3 regions of the Mesorhizobium sp. M1169 genome follow, and region 2 is predicted to be linked to each of the others. Evidence: predicted binding sites of a transcription regulator. Region 2 holds the regulator's gene; each other region holds the start of a gene.
The links. The regulator LexA, encoded in region 2, represses DNA repair genes until DNA is damaged. The targets are predictions, from matches to a motif close to TGTTCNNNNTGTGTTCNG.
Positions count from the first base shown of each region.

Region 1: parE (DNA topoisomerase IV subunit B) is a predicted target of LexA. The motif match lies at 756-773, and genes of this name have one in related genera.
Region 3: uvrA (excinuclease ABC subunit UvrA) is a predicted target of LexA. The motif match lies at 1,203-1,220, and genes of this name have one in related genera.

Region 1 covers NZ_JAMYME010000015.1:124,032-126,303, reverse strand. The annotation lists gene NKH41_RS17340 (GGDEF domain-containing protein) at 1-571, opposite strand, end outside; gene parE (DNA topoisomerase IV subunit B) at 844-2,272, shown strand, end outside.
Region 2 covers NZ_JAMYME010000045.1:29,642-31,913, reverse strand. The annotation lists gene NKH41_RS28925 (ComEC/Rec2 family competence protein) at 1-618, shown strand, start outside; gene lexA (transcriptional repressor LexA) at 612-1,346, opposite strand; gene kynU (kynureninase) at 1,794-2,272, shown strand, end outside.
Region 3 covers NZ_JAMYME010000011.1:64,525-66,796, reverse strand. The annotation lists gene uvrA (excinuclease ABC subunit UvrA) at 1-1,053, opposite strand, end outside; gene NKH41_RS13835 (hypothetical protein) at 1,750-2,148, opposite strand; gene NKH41_RS13830 (ATP-dependent Clp protease proteolytic subunit) at 2,145-2,272, opposite strand, start outside.

The sequences.
Region 1 (2,272 bases), on a different contig from region 2:
CGACGGAATTCACCCGCTCGGCCCAATTGTCCGGTGCTACACCGAGCACCCATTGGCCCGTGACCAGCAGGACCGCGCCGCAAAGTCCGAACGACAGGGCACAGACGCCGCTCAGGAACGAGACGACCAGCAATATCCGGCGATCGTGACCACCCTCAATCCAGAACATCGCCCCGATGAGCGAGAGCAGCGCCGTTACCGTCGCGTAGGTGACAATAAAGCCGACACCATCAAACCCGAGATACGTCGCGCCCGCGCAAACGGCCATCGCAACCAAGGTCGGCAAGATGGCTCGCCTGTAGTCGCCTATGCCGAGGTATTGCATGGCCGACAGGCAGATGATCAGGAAGCCGAGGCTGAGCAGCGCAAGCACGATCTGGCAAAGCCAGGCGCTTGGATCCCTGGTGTAATGCCAGAACAACACCACATGTGCGACGAGCACGAGAATGCCACACGCCACCGTCAGCACAAAGCGTGCCTGTGGCGCGCTGAACCAGATGGCAAACATGGTGATGCTAAGGCACGTGCCCGACAGCGCCGCCGCGAGCAGGAGCGAACTGTAATCCAACATGCTTAAGCGACTGCCTCTTGAGGGTTCCGCTGCATTCTAGGTCAGCGACAGTCCGCAAATACCGCCTTTTAGCCAATCTTCCGGCGTAACCTTCGGACAGGGTTTACAAAACGTCGATGCTCCACCTTCGACCCCATTTCCGCCGCTTGGCTGTCGAATGGTTTTGCAGTAAGAGGCCCTATCCTCGAACGTAACAGGAACCTCCGTCGCCTGCCCGCCAAAAGCGTGGCAGTATCGGGTGGTGATTCGCAGCATCGGAATCCAGGACCGGCATGGACGACAATAACGATCTTTTCGCCAAATTGGACAAGCAGCCGCAACCGGCTCGCGCCGCCGCGCGCCCGGCCGACCCGCTGGTGCAGGCGGCGAAGCGGCCGGCGCCCCGCGACGCCAGCGAGAGCTATAGTGCCGCCGACATCGAAGTGCTGGAGGGGCTGGAACCGGTGCGCCGCCGCCCGGGCATGTACATTGGCGGCACCGACGACAAGGCGATGCACCATCTGTTCGCCGAGGTCATCGACAATTCGATGGACGAGGCGGTCGCCGGCCATGCGACCTTCATCGATGTCGAGCTTTCCGCCGACGGATACCTGTCCGTCACCGACAACGGCCGCGGCATTCCGGTCGATCCGCACCCGAAATTCAAGAAGCCGGCGCTCGAACTCATCATGACGACGCTGCATTCAGGCGGCAAGTTCGACAGCAAGGTTTACGAGACGTCCGGCGGCCTGCACGGTGTCGGCGTTTCCGTGGTCAACGCGCTGTCCGACCATCTCGAGGTCGAGGTGGCGCTGGGAAGGAAACTTTATCGGCAAAAGTTCTCGCGCGGCATTCCTGTGACCGGCCTGGAGCAGCTCGGCGAGGTGCACAACCGCCGCGGCACGAAGATCCGCTTCCATCCAGACGAGCAGATTTTCGGCAAGGGCGCTGCTTTCGAGCCGACGCGGCTCTACCGCATGGCGCGGTCAAAGGCTTATCTGTTCGGCGGTGTCGAAATCCGCTGGACCTGCGACCCGTCGCTGATCAGGGAAAAGGACACGACGCCGGCCAAGGCAGAATTCCATTTTCCGGGCGGCCTCAAGGATTATCTGAAAGCCTCGCTCGGCGACGAATTCCAGGTGACCCGTGAAATGTTTGCCGGTAAGAGCGAGAAGCAGGGTGGCCACGGTTCGCTCGAATGGGCGGTGACCTGGTTCGGCGGCGACGGTTTTATCAATTCCTATTGCAACACCATTCCGACCGCCGAAGGCGGCACGCATGAGGCCGGCTTCCGCAACGTCCTGACGCGCGGCTTGCGCGCTTATGCCGACCTGGTCGGCAACAAGCGCGCCTCGATCGTCACTTCCGAGGATGTGATGATCTCGGCGGCGGGCATGCTGTCGGTGTTCATCCGCGAACCGGAATTCGTCGGCCAGACCAAGGACAGGCTGGCGACGATCGAGGCGATCCGCATCGTCGAAAGCGCCATCCGCGACCCGTTCGACCACTGGCTGGCCGACAATCCGCAGGAGGCTTCGAAACTGCTCGAATGGGTGATCGCGCGCGCCGACGAGCGGGTGCGCCGCCGCCAGGAAAAGGAAGTGTCGCGCAAGAGTGCGGTGCGCAAGCTGCGCCTGCCCGGCAAGCTCGCCGACTGCACGCAGAATGCCGCCGCCGGTGCCGAGTTGTTCATCGTCGAGGGCGATTCGGCCGGCGGTTCGG
Region 2 (2,272 bases):
GGCTTGCTGACGACAACGCAGACACGCATACCCGACGTATTGGTCTCGGAGGACGCACGGCTGGTCGCGCTGCCGATCGGCAGCGGTGAACTCGCGGTCAACCGGGCACGCCCGAATGAGTTCACCATCGACAACTGGAAACGCGCGCTCACATCAGAGGCTATCGTCGCGCCGGAAACACCTGGAAAGAACGACCCGCAATTCGACATTGCCGATCCGGCCGACCTACCGCCGGGCATGCCGTTCATTTGCACGGACGGCCTCTGCCTTGCCAGGCATCCATCCGGCGCGATCATCGCGCAAGCCAAGGACCGCGATACTGCGCGGCCAGCCTGCGCCTTTGCCAGCTTGATCGTCATCGACGACGCCACCGCCCATAACCCCTGCTACTACGACCGGCTGGTCCTCGTCGTCACCAAACGGCAACTGGCGCGCGCGGGAAGTGCCGCCGTCTATTTCGATCCACAAGCGGCAACACGCGCCGAGATCCGCTTCGCCGTCGAAAAATCATACCGGCCCTGGCACGTGCAGCGGAAATTTTCACGCGCGGCACGGGGCCTGCCGCCATACCGCCGGGCCGACAACCCCAAAGCCGGCGCCAAGGGCGGAGCTCAGTAGCGGCGGATCAGTCCGACGAGCTTGCCCTGCACCTTGACCCTGTCTGGTCCGAAGATGCGCGTCTCGTAGGCCGGATTGGCGGCTTCCAGGGCGATCGAGGCGCCCTTGCGGCGGAACCGCTTCAGCGTCGCTTCCTCCTCGTCGACCAGTGCCACCACGATCTCACCGGGGCTCGCCGTATCGGCATTGCGGATGATCACCGTGTCGCCGTCGAAAATGCCGGCCTCGATCATCGAATCGCCTTTGACCTCAAGCGCATAATGCTCGCCGCCCATGATCATATCCGGCGGCACCGAAATCGAATGCGTCTGGTGCTGGATGGCGTCGATCGGCACACCGGCAGCGATGCGGCCCATCACCGGGATCGAAACGGCGGCGACGACATCGTCGTCATTTCCGGCTGCGGGCACGCGCGACGATGTCGGCTTGCCTTGCCGAGGGGCGCCTTGCCCAAGACTGCCCTGGATGACACTCGGCGAGAACTTGCGTGCCGCATTGAGGCCGGGGGCGATCGAGTCAGGCAGGCGTAGCACCTCCAGCGCACGGGCCCGGTTGGGCAAACGGCGAATGAAGCCGCGCTCCTCCAGCGCCGTAATCAGCCGGTGGATTCCGGATTTGGAAGCCAGGTCGAGCGCTTCCTTCATCTCGTCGAATGAAGGCGGGATACCGCTTTCCTTCAACCTTTCGTGGATGAACATAAGCAGTTCGTGTTGTTTGCGTGTCAGCATAGCGACCCCCAACAGAATCAGAAAAACAAACCCAGAACAAACACTATCTGTTCCAGTTGTGTTCCGCAACTGTTTAAAGTTTAATGAATGCGTTAAGGCTCGGGAAACAAACGACGTCCCCTACCGGCGTACCGCATTTTCACCGCCGCGAGCCTCATCGCCTTGATTCTGCTTTCGTTTGCGCCCTTCTGGCCTCCTAGAAGGCGGCGCTGGCATCGGCCGTCGGTCGGTAAAAGGCACGGAATTGAACCCTTATCGACTGTGCGGTTTGGTCGATGCACCGTGAACGAAACGAACTCAAAACGCCAACCTCGGGTTAAGTCCCAGTTTCCACCGCCTGGTCAGGCTGCTTCTCGCCGGTGGAGCCTTGCTGCGCGCAACCAGGTAATGGAAGAACAGTCGATGCGTGTCCGGCGTTGCGTTGGATCTTGGGGGAGCAGACAAATCATGACAGGAATTCCCGATCTCGTGGCCATAAAGGCGATGGATGCCGCGGATCCGCTGCGCGCGATGCGCGACCGCTTTGTGTTGCCGCAAGGAGTGATCTATCTCGACGGCAATTCGCTAGGAGCTGCTTCACGTGCCGCTTTCGATGAACTGCACAAGGCCGCGACCGAAGAATGGTCGCATGATCTCATCCGCGCATGGAACACGGCCGGCTGGTTCAACATGCCGCTTGAACTTGGCGACCAGCTCGGGCGCCTGATCGGTGCCGCGGCCGGCCAGACGGTGGTCTGCGACACGACATCGGTCAACATCTACAAGCTGCTGCACGCCGCCATGGCCATGCGACCGGAGCGGCAGGTCATCGTCGCCGAGGGCGATAGTTTTCCGACGGACCTCTACATGGCCGAGGGTGTGGTTTCGACGCGAAAAGATACGCTGCTGCGCCTCTCGGGGGTCGACGCGCCGACCATCGAAGAGCT
Region 3 (2,272 bases), on a different contig from region 2:
GAAGCCATAGGCGACGCCCAGCGCTTCCAGCGTCTGCGCATAGTAGGGCGAGCTCGACTTCGCCCAAGGGCTGACGGCGCCGGCGCGCAGCGAGACATTCTCGTCGGGCACGACCAGGCTGGCATCAATGGCGCGTTGGCTGCCGAGCCCGTCGCAGGTCGGGCAGGCGCCGAACGGATTGTTGAAGGAGAACAGCCTGGGCTCGATCTCGGGAATGGTGAAGCCGGACACCGGGCAGGCGAACTTTTCCGAGAACAGCATGCGTTCATGCGTCTCGTTCTTCGATTTGTTGACCGAATCCTCGCCGGTCTGGCTGGCGTCGAGCGGCTTGTCGGCAAATTCCGCCACCGCCAGCCCGTCGGCCAGCTTCAGCGCGGTCTCGATGGAATCGGCGAGCCGCGTCGCCAGATCGCCGCGCACGACGATGCGGTCGACGACGACGTCGATGTCGTGCTTGTACTTCTTGTCCAGCGCCGGCACGTCTGCGATCTCATAGAAGACGCCATCGACCTTGACGCGCTGAAAACCCTTCTTCTGCAGCTCCAGCAGTTCCTTGCGGTACTCGCCTTTGCGGCCGCGCACCATCGGCGCCAGAATGAACAGCCGGGTGCCTTCCTCGACCGCAAGCACCCGGTCGACCATCTGCGAGACCGTCTGGCTCTCGATCGGCAGGCCGGTGGCCGGCGAATAGGGTACACCGACGCGGGCGAACAAAAGCCGCATATAATCGTAGATCTCGGTGACGGTGCCGACCGTCGAACGAGGGTTCTTCGAGGTGGTCTTCTGCTCGATGGAGATGGCCGGCGACAGGCCGTCGATCTGGTCGACGTCCGGCTTCTGCATCATTTCGAGGAATTGCCGTGCATAGGCCGAAAGGCTCTCGACATAGCGGCGCTGGCCCTCGGCGTAGATGGTGTCGAAGGCAAGCGACGACTTGCCCGACCCCGACAGGCCGGTCATGACGATCAGGCTGTCACGCGGCAGGTCGAGATCGACATTCTTCAGATTGTGTTCGCGTGCCCCGCGAATGGAGAGATATTTATGGTCGGCCATCGCCGGTCGCCGCCTCAGAATCTGGAATTCGTGGGATGGGCGGGTTTTCCCGACCACCCCCTATGTAGGTAATTTCGCCGCCTTTTCGAGAGACGCCACAACTCTCGACCAAAGCGTTTAACCGCCTTTCGCGCGAACGGGCAAGCGGAAAGAACAAAGGCCGAACACGCTCCTGACAAAAGCTGCCCGTGAGGCCGGCTTCACAAAGCGTCTCGCGATCACATTTTTCGGCAACCCGGCTATTCAAGGTTGACGTCCCCGCGTCATGGGGGCAGAATCCAATTGTCAACGAAGCCGGCCGTCTTTCGATGGCCTCGCGGCCTGGGGCTAGCCTGCGAGACGCCGCGGGTTATGCGATGAGCGCTTCGACGACAGTCGCAACGAACAGAAGGAGAGCAGAGGCATGACTCCACCGGATTGTTCCTTGAGGCTCCACGTGTCGCTGGAGCCGCGGCAGGTATAAGTAGCCAGGTCAGGCGTTTAGCGCTACCTGCCCACGTTGACCTGCCGATCCCCACAACAATCAGAGACTGCTAGTCGGATCGTCGGCTGAACGCCGCGAAGCATCCGAAATAAAAAGCCGGCAGTACACTCCCGGCAATTTGGATTTCAGATCCAAGAAGGCCCCGTCAGTTGCAAAGCAATGGCGGGGCTGTTCGTTTGAAGCGCAATATTTGTGGTTCACACCAGGCGAACTTAGCGGCTGGAGGGCCTGATCCTGCCGGTAGCGACATCAATGGTGATGCTACCGGAAATCCGAACGTCGGTATCGCCAATCTTGAAGGTGCCGTTGCCGCTGCCTAGAGCCATATCGTCAGGCTCAGGCCGCGGCGCTGGCTCGGCGATGCGATAATCGCTGGTCACACCGGGCAGAGCGCCCTTTTGCGAAGACGTCGAATTATCTTGGGCAAGTGCCATACCCACCAGCATGTTCGTGCCGGCAACGGTAGCGATGGCAAGGCATAACAGGCTGGATGAGCGGCTGGCGGTCATCGCCGGACTATAGTGCCGCGATAGCGGCAAGACCAGACCGATGGCGCTGAAATTGCGGGCGCTCAATCGCCTCAGTTCCGTCCGCCGGCCCGGCACGTTCATGCGGCCTGCTTGCGAGTGTCGAAGACATGGTCGACGAGGCCCCAATCCTTGGCCTCCTGCGCGGTCATGAAAAAGTCGCGGTCGAGCGTGCGTTCCACTTCTTCGTAGGTGCGGCCGCAATGGC